DNA from 2 places in the Kitasatospora sp. NPDC051984 genome. Region 1 is predicted to be linked to the other one. Evidence: riboswitches for the same ligand, from Rfam matches in the RefSeq annotation. Region 1 holds a riboswitch; the other holds the start of a gene.

Region 1 (3,541 bases):
GACGGCGATCCCGCCGGCGGCGTTGCCGTACAGCAGCGAGGCGCTGTAGGCGAAGTCGTTCAGGTAGGCGCCGTGCTCGATGCCCCAGCCGCCGTTGTGGTAGGCGGCGAACCGGCTGACGGTGTGCGGGTGTTCGGAGTTCTGCCAGACGAAGATGCCGTTCTCCAGGTTGTTGTGCGCCAGGCAGTTCTCGAACGTCCACACCCCCTCGCTCGTCTCCGGCCACTCGTACCCGGACGCCCCGGTCGCGCCCTGCACGCCGACGGCCACACAGTCCTTCGCCGAGGAGCCGGTACCCGCGCCGAGGCTGAAACCGGTCAGCCGGTAGCCGCGCGGATTCGGTTCGAACACCGTCCTGGAGGCGACGCACCCCTCGTACGCGATGTCGTCGGACGGGCCCTGCGGGGTGCGGGTGTCGATCGGGCCGTCCCACCAGTACGCGTCCTCCCAGGTGTTGTGGGAGATGCAGCCGCGGAACGTGATGCCGTGACTGTTGTGCGGCACGAACGCGTGGCTTCCGGCGTCGCGCACCACCACGCCCTCGACCACCGTGCCGCGCGAGGTGTCCAGCAGCATGTGGAAGTGCAACCCGTACCGCCCGAGCACCGGCTCACTCACGGGCTGCCCGTTCCAACTCTCCTTCCCCACCGCCCGCGGCCCGACCCGCCGCAGCACCGCATGCCGCACATCGGCCGGCCGGCTGGACGTCAGGTGGACGTGCGCCCGCCCCTGCTCGGTGCCCTCGACCCGCACGTTGCGCGTCAGGTTGAGCACCTCCGCCCCGAACACCGCCCCACCACCGAGACTCACCCGCGGGTGCGCGTGCTGCAACGACGCGGCCAGCGTGACGTTCGGGCCGTCCACCCGCTGAACCGTCACCAGGTCGTACGCATCGGAGAACCCCTCGGCATCGGGCGGCGCGGTCGGCGTGACGGCGAGCTCGTCACCCACCTGCCAACCCTCCGGCGCCACCGCCAGCTTCAGTACGGTGTCCCCCGCCTTCAGCTCGGTCGCGGCCCGCACCCACGCCGTCCGGGGCGCACCGTCCAGCCGCAGGTAGCCGCGGCCGGTGACCCACAGGCCGGTGTCGGTGTCGACGACGGCCATGCCGCCGCCCTGGAACCGCCGTTCGTCGATGCCGGGAAACCGCAAGGTATGGGTGTGCGCCGCATCGGGCGCGAGCGCCAGCACCCCGCGGACCTCGACGTTGCCCGCGCTCTCCAACGTCACCGACCGGTCCCCGGCGAACACCAGCGACCCACCCGTGTCGATCAGCAGCGACCCGACCTTGGCATCACCGTCCAGCACCACCTTGTCGGTGATCCGCACGGCACTCCCCGCCCCGGGCACCTTCCCGCCCCACCCCTCGGCATCCGACCACCGCCGCCCACCCTCGCCCACCGCCCCCGCCGCCGGCTCCGCCCCGGCCAGCGACTGCCGCAGCACCACTCCCCCACCGACCGCCGCCACCGTCCCGACCGCCAGCCAGGCCAACACCCGCCGCCGCCCCGACAACGGCCGCCGCTGCCGCGCGTTCTCCCACTGCTCCACGATGGCCGCCTCCCGAAACGCGCAGGGACTCCGAATCGTCGCGGGCAGCATAGATGGCTGTCACAACGGAAATCGGCGACTTCCGAAACAGCTAAGCATTCTGACGTAGCATCACCCATCAGTTCGACAGAAATGGGCGATGGCCGCAATTCCACGACCTGTCAGCAAAGGGTCTTCAGCGCCCGGGACAAGATGGACAGAACGCCCATAACCCCCCATCCGGTCGATCACAAACACTAACCAAGGTGAATATTTGCCCGACAGGCCACATAACCACCCAAAACGGGCACAAGATCGCCAATTTCCTGACGGAAGCCCAGGTTTGGCCGCTCGCCGTGGAGTTCGTCCGAAATTCCTTGATCGAATTTTCCGGACCCGGTGACGGCCGTCACAGGAATTTGCTAATCGTCCTTAAATCCGCTTAATCTCCTGCCCACGTTCGTGGACACACGGACCCAGCTCGCCCGGAACGCCGAATCCTGCCGCCGGGTGGGCCGGCTCATGCAATGACGCACCGCGGCAGGGGCGGGGGAACCAGGTAAGTCGCCCTGGGGCGGTCCTGACGGACCGGTCCGGGGCTTGGGGTGAAGCCGTGCGCGCCGAAAGGTGTGCGCGGCCGGGCAACTCCAGCCCGAATCCGACAGCTCACCTCGCAGGCGTGGGAGAGGAACGCTTCTTCATGCTGCCCATCAGCGCCAAGCGCGCCCGCCGTCTGATTGCCACCACTGGTGTTGTGGGCATCGGCCTCACGGTCCCCGGCCTGGCCGCGGGTACCGCCTCCGCCGCTTCGGTGGCCACCTGGGACAAGGTCGCGCAGTGCGAGTCCAGTGGCAACTGGTCGATCAACACCGGTAACGGTTTCTACGGCGGCCTGCAGTTCACCGCCTCCACCTGGGCCGCCTTCGGCGGTACCGCGTTCGCCCCGCGCGCCGACCTGGCCACCAAGGACCAGCAGATCGCCGTCGCCGAGAAGGTGCTGGCCTCCCAGGGCCCCGGTGCCTGGCCGGTGTGCTCGGTCCAGGCCGGTCTGACCAAGGGCGGCGCCGCCCCGCAGGTCGACACCTCCACGGGCTCCACCGCCGCCAAGCCGCAGGCCCAGGCCCAGGCCCCGGCCCAGCCGCAGGCGCCGAAGCAGGCCCAGCAGCCGGCCCCGCAGCAGCGCCAGGGCCAGGCCCAGAGCCGCCCGCAGGCTCAGCCGCAGGCCGACACCCAGGCCTCCGGCAGCTACACCGTCGTGGCGGGCGACTGGCTGTCCGCCATCGCCCAGCGTCAGAACGTCGAGGGCGGCTGGGAGAAGCTGTACGAGCTGAACCGCTCCGTCCTCACCGACGGCCCGGACATGATCTACCCCGGTCAGAAGCTGGCGCTCGGCAACGTCGCGGTCGCCCAGGCCCCGGCCAAGCAGTCGGCGCCGGCCAAGCAGTCCGCCCCGGCCAAGCCGAGCACCCCCGCGCCGGCCCAGCCGAGCACCCCCGCCAAGCCCGCCGCCGCCACCACGACCGCCACCACGACCGCCACCGCCGCCGTCAAGGCGACCGGCTCCAAGGCCGCGGCGATCGACTTCGCGCTGTCGAAGGTCGGCCAGCCGTACATCTACGGCGGCACCGGCAACGGCGGCTGGGACTGCTCGGGCCTGACCCAGGCCGCGTTCCGCCAGGCCGGCATCAGCCTGCCGCGCGTGGCCGCGGACCAGGCCGACTACTCGACCCGGGTCTCGCTGAACAGCCTGCAGCCGGGCGACCTGCTGTTCTGGTCGAACAACGGCTCCAACTCGGGCGTCTATCACGTGGCGATCTACATCGGCGACGGCAAGTACGTCGAGGCCGCCAACCCGAAGTCCGGCGTGAAGACCGAGACCATCGCCAACTGGGCGCCGGACTTCGCCGGTCGGGTCTGAACCGCCTGACACCACACGCACCGCGCACACCACGCGCACGCGCACGAGGTGACCGCACCGCGGACACCGCTGCCCTCGGGGACCCTGGTCGGC
Region 2 (3,541 bases), on a different contig from region 1:
AGGTCGAAGCGGTCGGCGCCGCGGGCGGCCCGGGCGTCGTCGTCGTAGGCGAGCCGGTCGCGCTCGGCGGCGGTGAGGTCGCCGAGCAGCTGCCGGGCCCGGGCGAGGCGGGTGCGGACTTCGTCCTTGGCGGCGGCCAGGCGGTGCCGGGCCTGTTCCAGTTCGTCGAGTTTGGCCGCGGTCTCCTGACGGCGCTGGTCCAGCCGGCGTTGTCGTTCGCGCAGGTCGCGCAGGGTCTCGTTCTGCCGGGCGGTGGCCTGGCCGAGCGAGCGGGCGCCGGCCAGGTAGGACGCCGGGTCGTTGTCGAGCATCAGCCGCAGCGTGGGGTCGAGGCCCTGGGCGCGGTACTGGGCGGCGACCACCGCCCCGAGGTCGGCGCGCAGCCGGTTGAGGTCGTCCTGCCCGGCGGCGACCTGGGTCAGCAGGATGCCGGCCTCGCGCTGCAGCCGTTTCTGCTGTTCCTGGGCGGCGTTGTACTTCTCGGAGGCCTGCTCGGCCTCGTCGTACAGCTGGTCGACCTGCGCCTTGACGTCGGCGCGGTCCGGCGGGTCGGCCGGAGTGGCGGCGGCCGGGGCGACGCCGAGATGGATCACGCCCGTCGCGGCGGCGGTGAGCGCCAGGGCTCGGGCGAGGCGTTGGACACCGGGCAGTGGGGGGCGACGGTGCACTGGCACGTGCGACGACTCCGTTCCTGAGCTCCGGCCTCCGCCGCCGCCCGCGGATCGGACGGCCGTCCGCACGGGGGGCCGGGGCAGAGGTTAGCGAGTCGGACGGATCCAGTCCAAACCCTGACAACTTCGAATATTCGACCGCGAATCGGACACCGGAACGAGAGCGGCCCGGCACCCCCTGTGCGGGGTGCCGGGCCGAAGGCTCCGAGCGGCCGTCAGATCCGGACGATCTTGGTGATCGGCATGACGGTCGCCGACTCGTAGCGGACCTGCGCGCCGGTGTGCGGGGCGTGCACGATCTGCCCGTTTCCGACGTACATGCCGACGTGGTGCTGGTCGCCGTAGTAGATGATCAGGTCACCCGGACGGGCGTTGGCGATGTTGGTGCCGAGGCTGGTGCCGGCGCCCGCCTGGGCCTGCGAGGTGCGCGGGATGGAGACACCCGCCTGGGCGTACGCCCACTGCATCAGACCGGAGCAGTCGAAGGTGCTCGGGCCGGCCGCGCCGTAGGAGTACCAGCTGCCCAGCTTGGACAGCGCGGCGTTCATCGCGGCACCCGCGTAGCCGGCCGGGGCCTGGGCCGGCGGGGCGCCGAGGTCGGTGCGGGTGTTGTCGCGGGAGGCGCGCTCGGCCTGGGTGCGGGAGTCGTTCGCGGCCTTGGCCTCGGCCGCCGCGAGATCGTCGCGCTCCTTCTGGGTGAGCGTGTTGAGCAGCTCCTGCGCCTTGGCCAGCTTGGACTGGACGTCTTCCTTGTCGGCCTTGAGGGCCTTCGTGGTGGTGTCCAGTTCGGCGAGCTTCTGCGCGGCCTCCTCGCGCTGCCCGTCGAGCTTGGCCTGCTCGGCCTTGAAGCTCTTGAGCAGGTCGGCCTGGGTGGCGCCGACCGTGTTCAGCGTTCCGGCCTGCCCGAGGAAGCTGTCCGGGTTGCTGGAGAGCATCAGCTGCATGGTCTGCGGCATGCCGCCGTTGCGGTACTGCTCGGCGGCGATCGTCGCCAGGCTGTCCTGGACGGTGGTCACCTGCTCCTGCTGGCGGGCCAGCTGGTCCTGCAGTTGGGTGACCTGCTTCTGCAGGTTCTGCTGCTTCTCGACGGAGGCGTTGAGCGCCTCGGTCTTCACCTCGGCCTGCTCGTTGAGCTGGTCGACCTGCGCCTTGACCTGGTCCTTGGTGGGCGCCGGATCGGCGTGCGCGCCGGTCTGGGCGGACAGCGCGACGGCGGTGGCGGCAGCGGCAGTGAGAATCGAGACCCGGGCACGGCCGACGGGCTTGGGACGGCGATGGGACGCCACGAAGGCGGACTCCTTCTTCCTCACACCGCCTACCGGGTGAGCTGACGGGTTCGGGCCGGAAGAGACGCCCTACAGCGCCTCACCGGCCGCTCTCGCGGCCGACCTGGCGCCGATTCACCCCGGGGGAACGTGGTTCCCCGGCTCCGTTCGACAGCAACCCCCTCAGGGGTATCCCCGTCGGCGGATCTCGTTCTGACGATCCACCCGCTGCGTCACGGACTCGGCGGCGACCTCCGCCGTCGCCCCCCTTGGGCGATCGACTCTGCGGTGGTCGAACTATGACCCTAGTAACCGATCCGTGATCCGTTCAAATCCTTGTCGGAAAAAAATCTGAATCTGAGTCAATTTCGATTACGAAACTGACCGAACGTAAGGGATTCGTTGCACAGTGCGTAGCATTTCCCGCCGTTCGCCTGGGAAACGCGACGCCCGGACGTGTTCGAGATCACAGCAGGATCTCGACCCGCCCGGGCGTGTCACGGCGTGTCAATTGTCGCCCCGAGGGGCGTATGTCCGGTTTGTCGGCCCGTCAGACCCGACGGATGGTCGAGATCGGCATCGCGTCGACCTTCATGGTCTTCACCACGTCACCGGTGTGCGGCGCGTGCACCACCATGCCGTTGCCGATGTACATGCCGACGTGGTGCCGGTCGCCGTAGTAGACCACCAGGTCACCGGGCTGGGCGTTGTGCCAGTCGGTACCCACGCTGGCGCCGTAGCTGCCCTGCGCCTGCGAGGTGCGCGGCAGCGAGACGCCGGCCTGCGCGTACGCCCACACCATCAGGCCGGAGCAGTCGAAGGTGCTCGGGCCGGTCGCACCCCACACGTACGGCGCACCGCGCTTGTCGAGCGCCCGCTGCACCGCGACCCCGGCGTAGCCGGCGGCCTTCGGCAGGGTGGCCGGGTCGACCCGGTCGGCACTGCGCGAGGCGGCGCCGTCGCCTTGCGTGATCGCCCGCCGGTCGGAGGCGGAGAGCTGGTTGAGCAGGTTCTGCGCCTGCTCCAGCTTGGTCCTGACCTCGTTCTTGGCGTCGTTGAGCGCCTGGGTGGAGTTGTCCAGCTCCTTCAGGACGTCCGCCGCTTCCTGCTTCTGCTGGTTCAGCCGGCGCTGCTGGTCCTGCAGCGACTTCAGGGTCTCGGCCTGGGTGCTGGCCGCCTGGTCGAAGGAAGACGCCTTGTCCAGGTACTTGTCCGGGTCGGCGGAGAGCATCAGCTGCATCGACGGGTCGACGCCCGCGTGCCGGTACTGGTCGCCGGCCACCGCCGCGAGCCCGGAGGACAGCTCGTTCAGCTGGTCCTGGCTGCGGGCCAGCTGGTCCTGCAGCTGGTCGGCCTGCTTGCGGAGCTGGTCGGCCTTCTCCTTGGCGCCGTTGTACTTCTCGGCCGCCTGCTCCTGCTCCTCCATGAGCTTGTCGACCTGCGCCTTGATCTCGTCCTTGTTCGGCTGGGCCGGCGCGGCGTGCGCACTCACCTGGGCCGACAGGGCGACCGCGGTCGCGGCGGCAGCGGTGAGCACGGTCACCCGGGCGCGACTCGGCTGCTTGGGACGGCGGTGGGAGGCCAAGGCGGTGCTCCTTCTTCCTC

Evidence for each region. Region 1 has a riboswitch for cyclic di-AMP ahead of ACIHEI_RS27290 (transglycosylase family protein). Riboswitches for the same ligand answer to the same signal wherever they lie in the genome.
Region 2: another riboswitch for cyclic di-AMP. It lies ahead of ACIHEI_RS09305 (NlpC/P60 family protein); the one in region 1 lies ahead of ACIHEI_RS27290 (transglycosylase family protein).

Annotation. Positions count from the first base shown of each region.
Region 1 covers NZ_JBIUCB010000017.1:12,103-15,643, forward strand. Annotated here, with positions in the region: gene ACIHEI_RS27285 (hypothetical protein) at 1-1,551, opposite strand, end outside; cyclic di-AMP (ydaO/yuaA leader) riboswitch at 2,049-2,225, shown strand; gene ACIHEI_RS27290 (transglycosylase family protein) at 2,231-3,448, shown strand.
Region 2 covers NZ_JBIUCB010000004.1:8,787-12,327, forward strand. Annotated here, with positions in the region: gene ACIHEI_RS09300 (NlpC/P60 family protein) at 1-674, opposite strand, end outside; gene ACIHEI_RS09305 (NlpC/P60 family protein) at 887-1,957, opposite strand; cyclic di-AMP (ydaO/yuaA leader) riboswitch at 1,968-2,120, opposite strand; gene ACIHEI_RS09310 (NlpC/P60 family protein) at 2,487-3,521, opposite strand.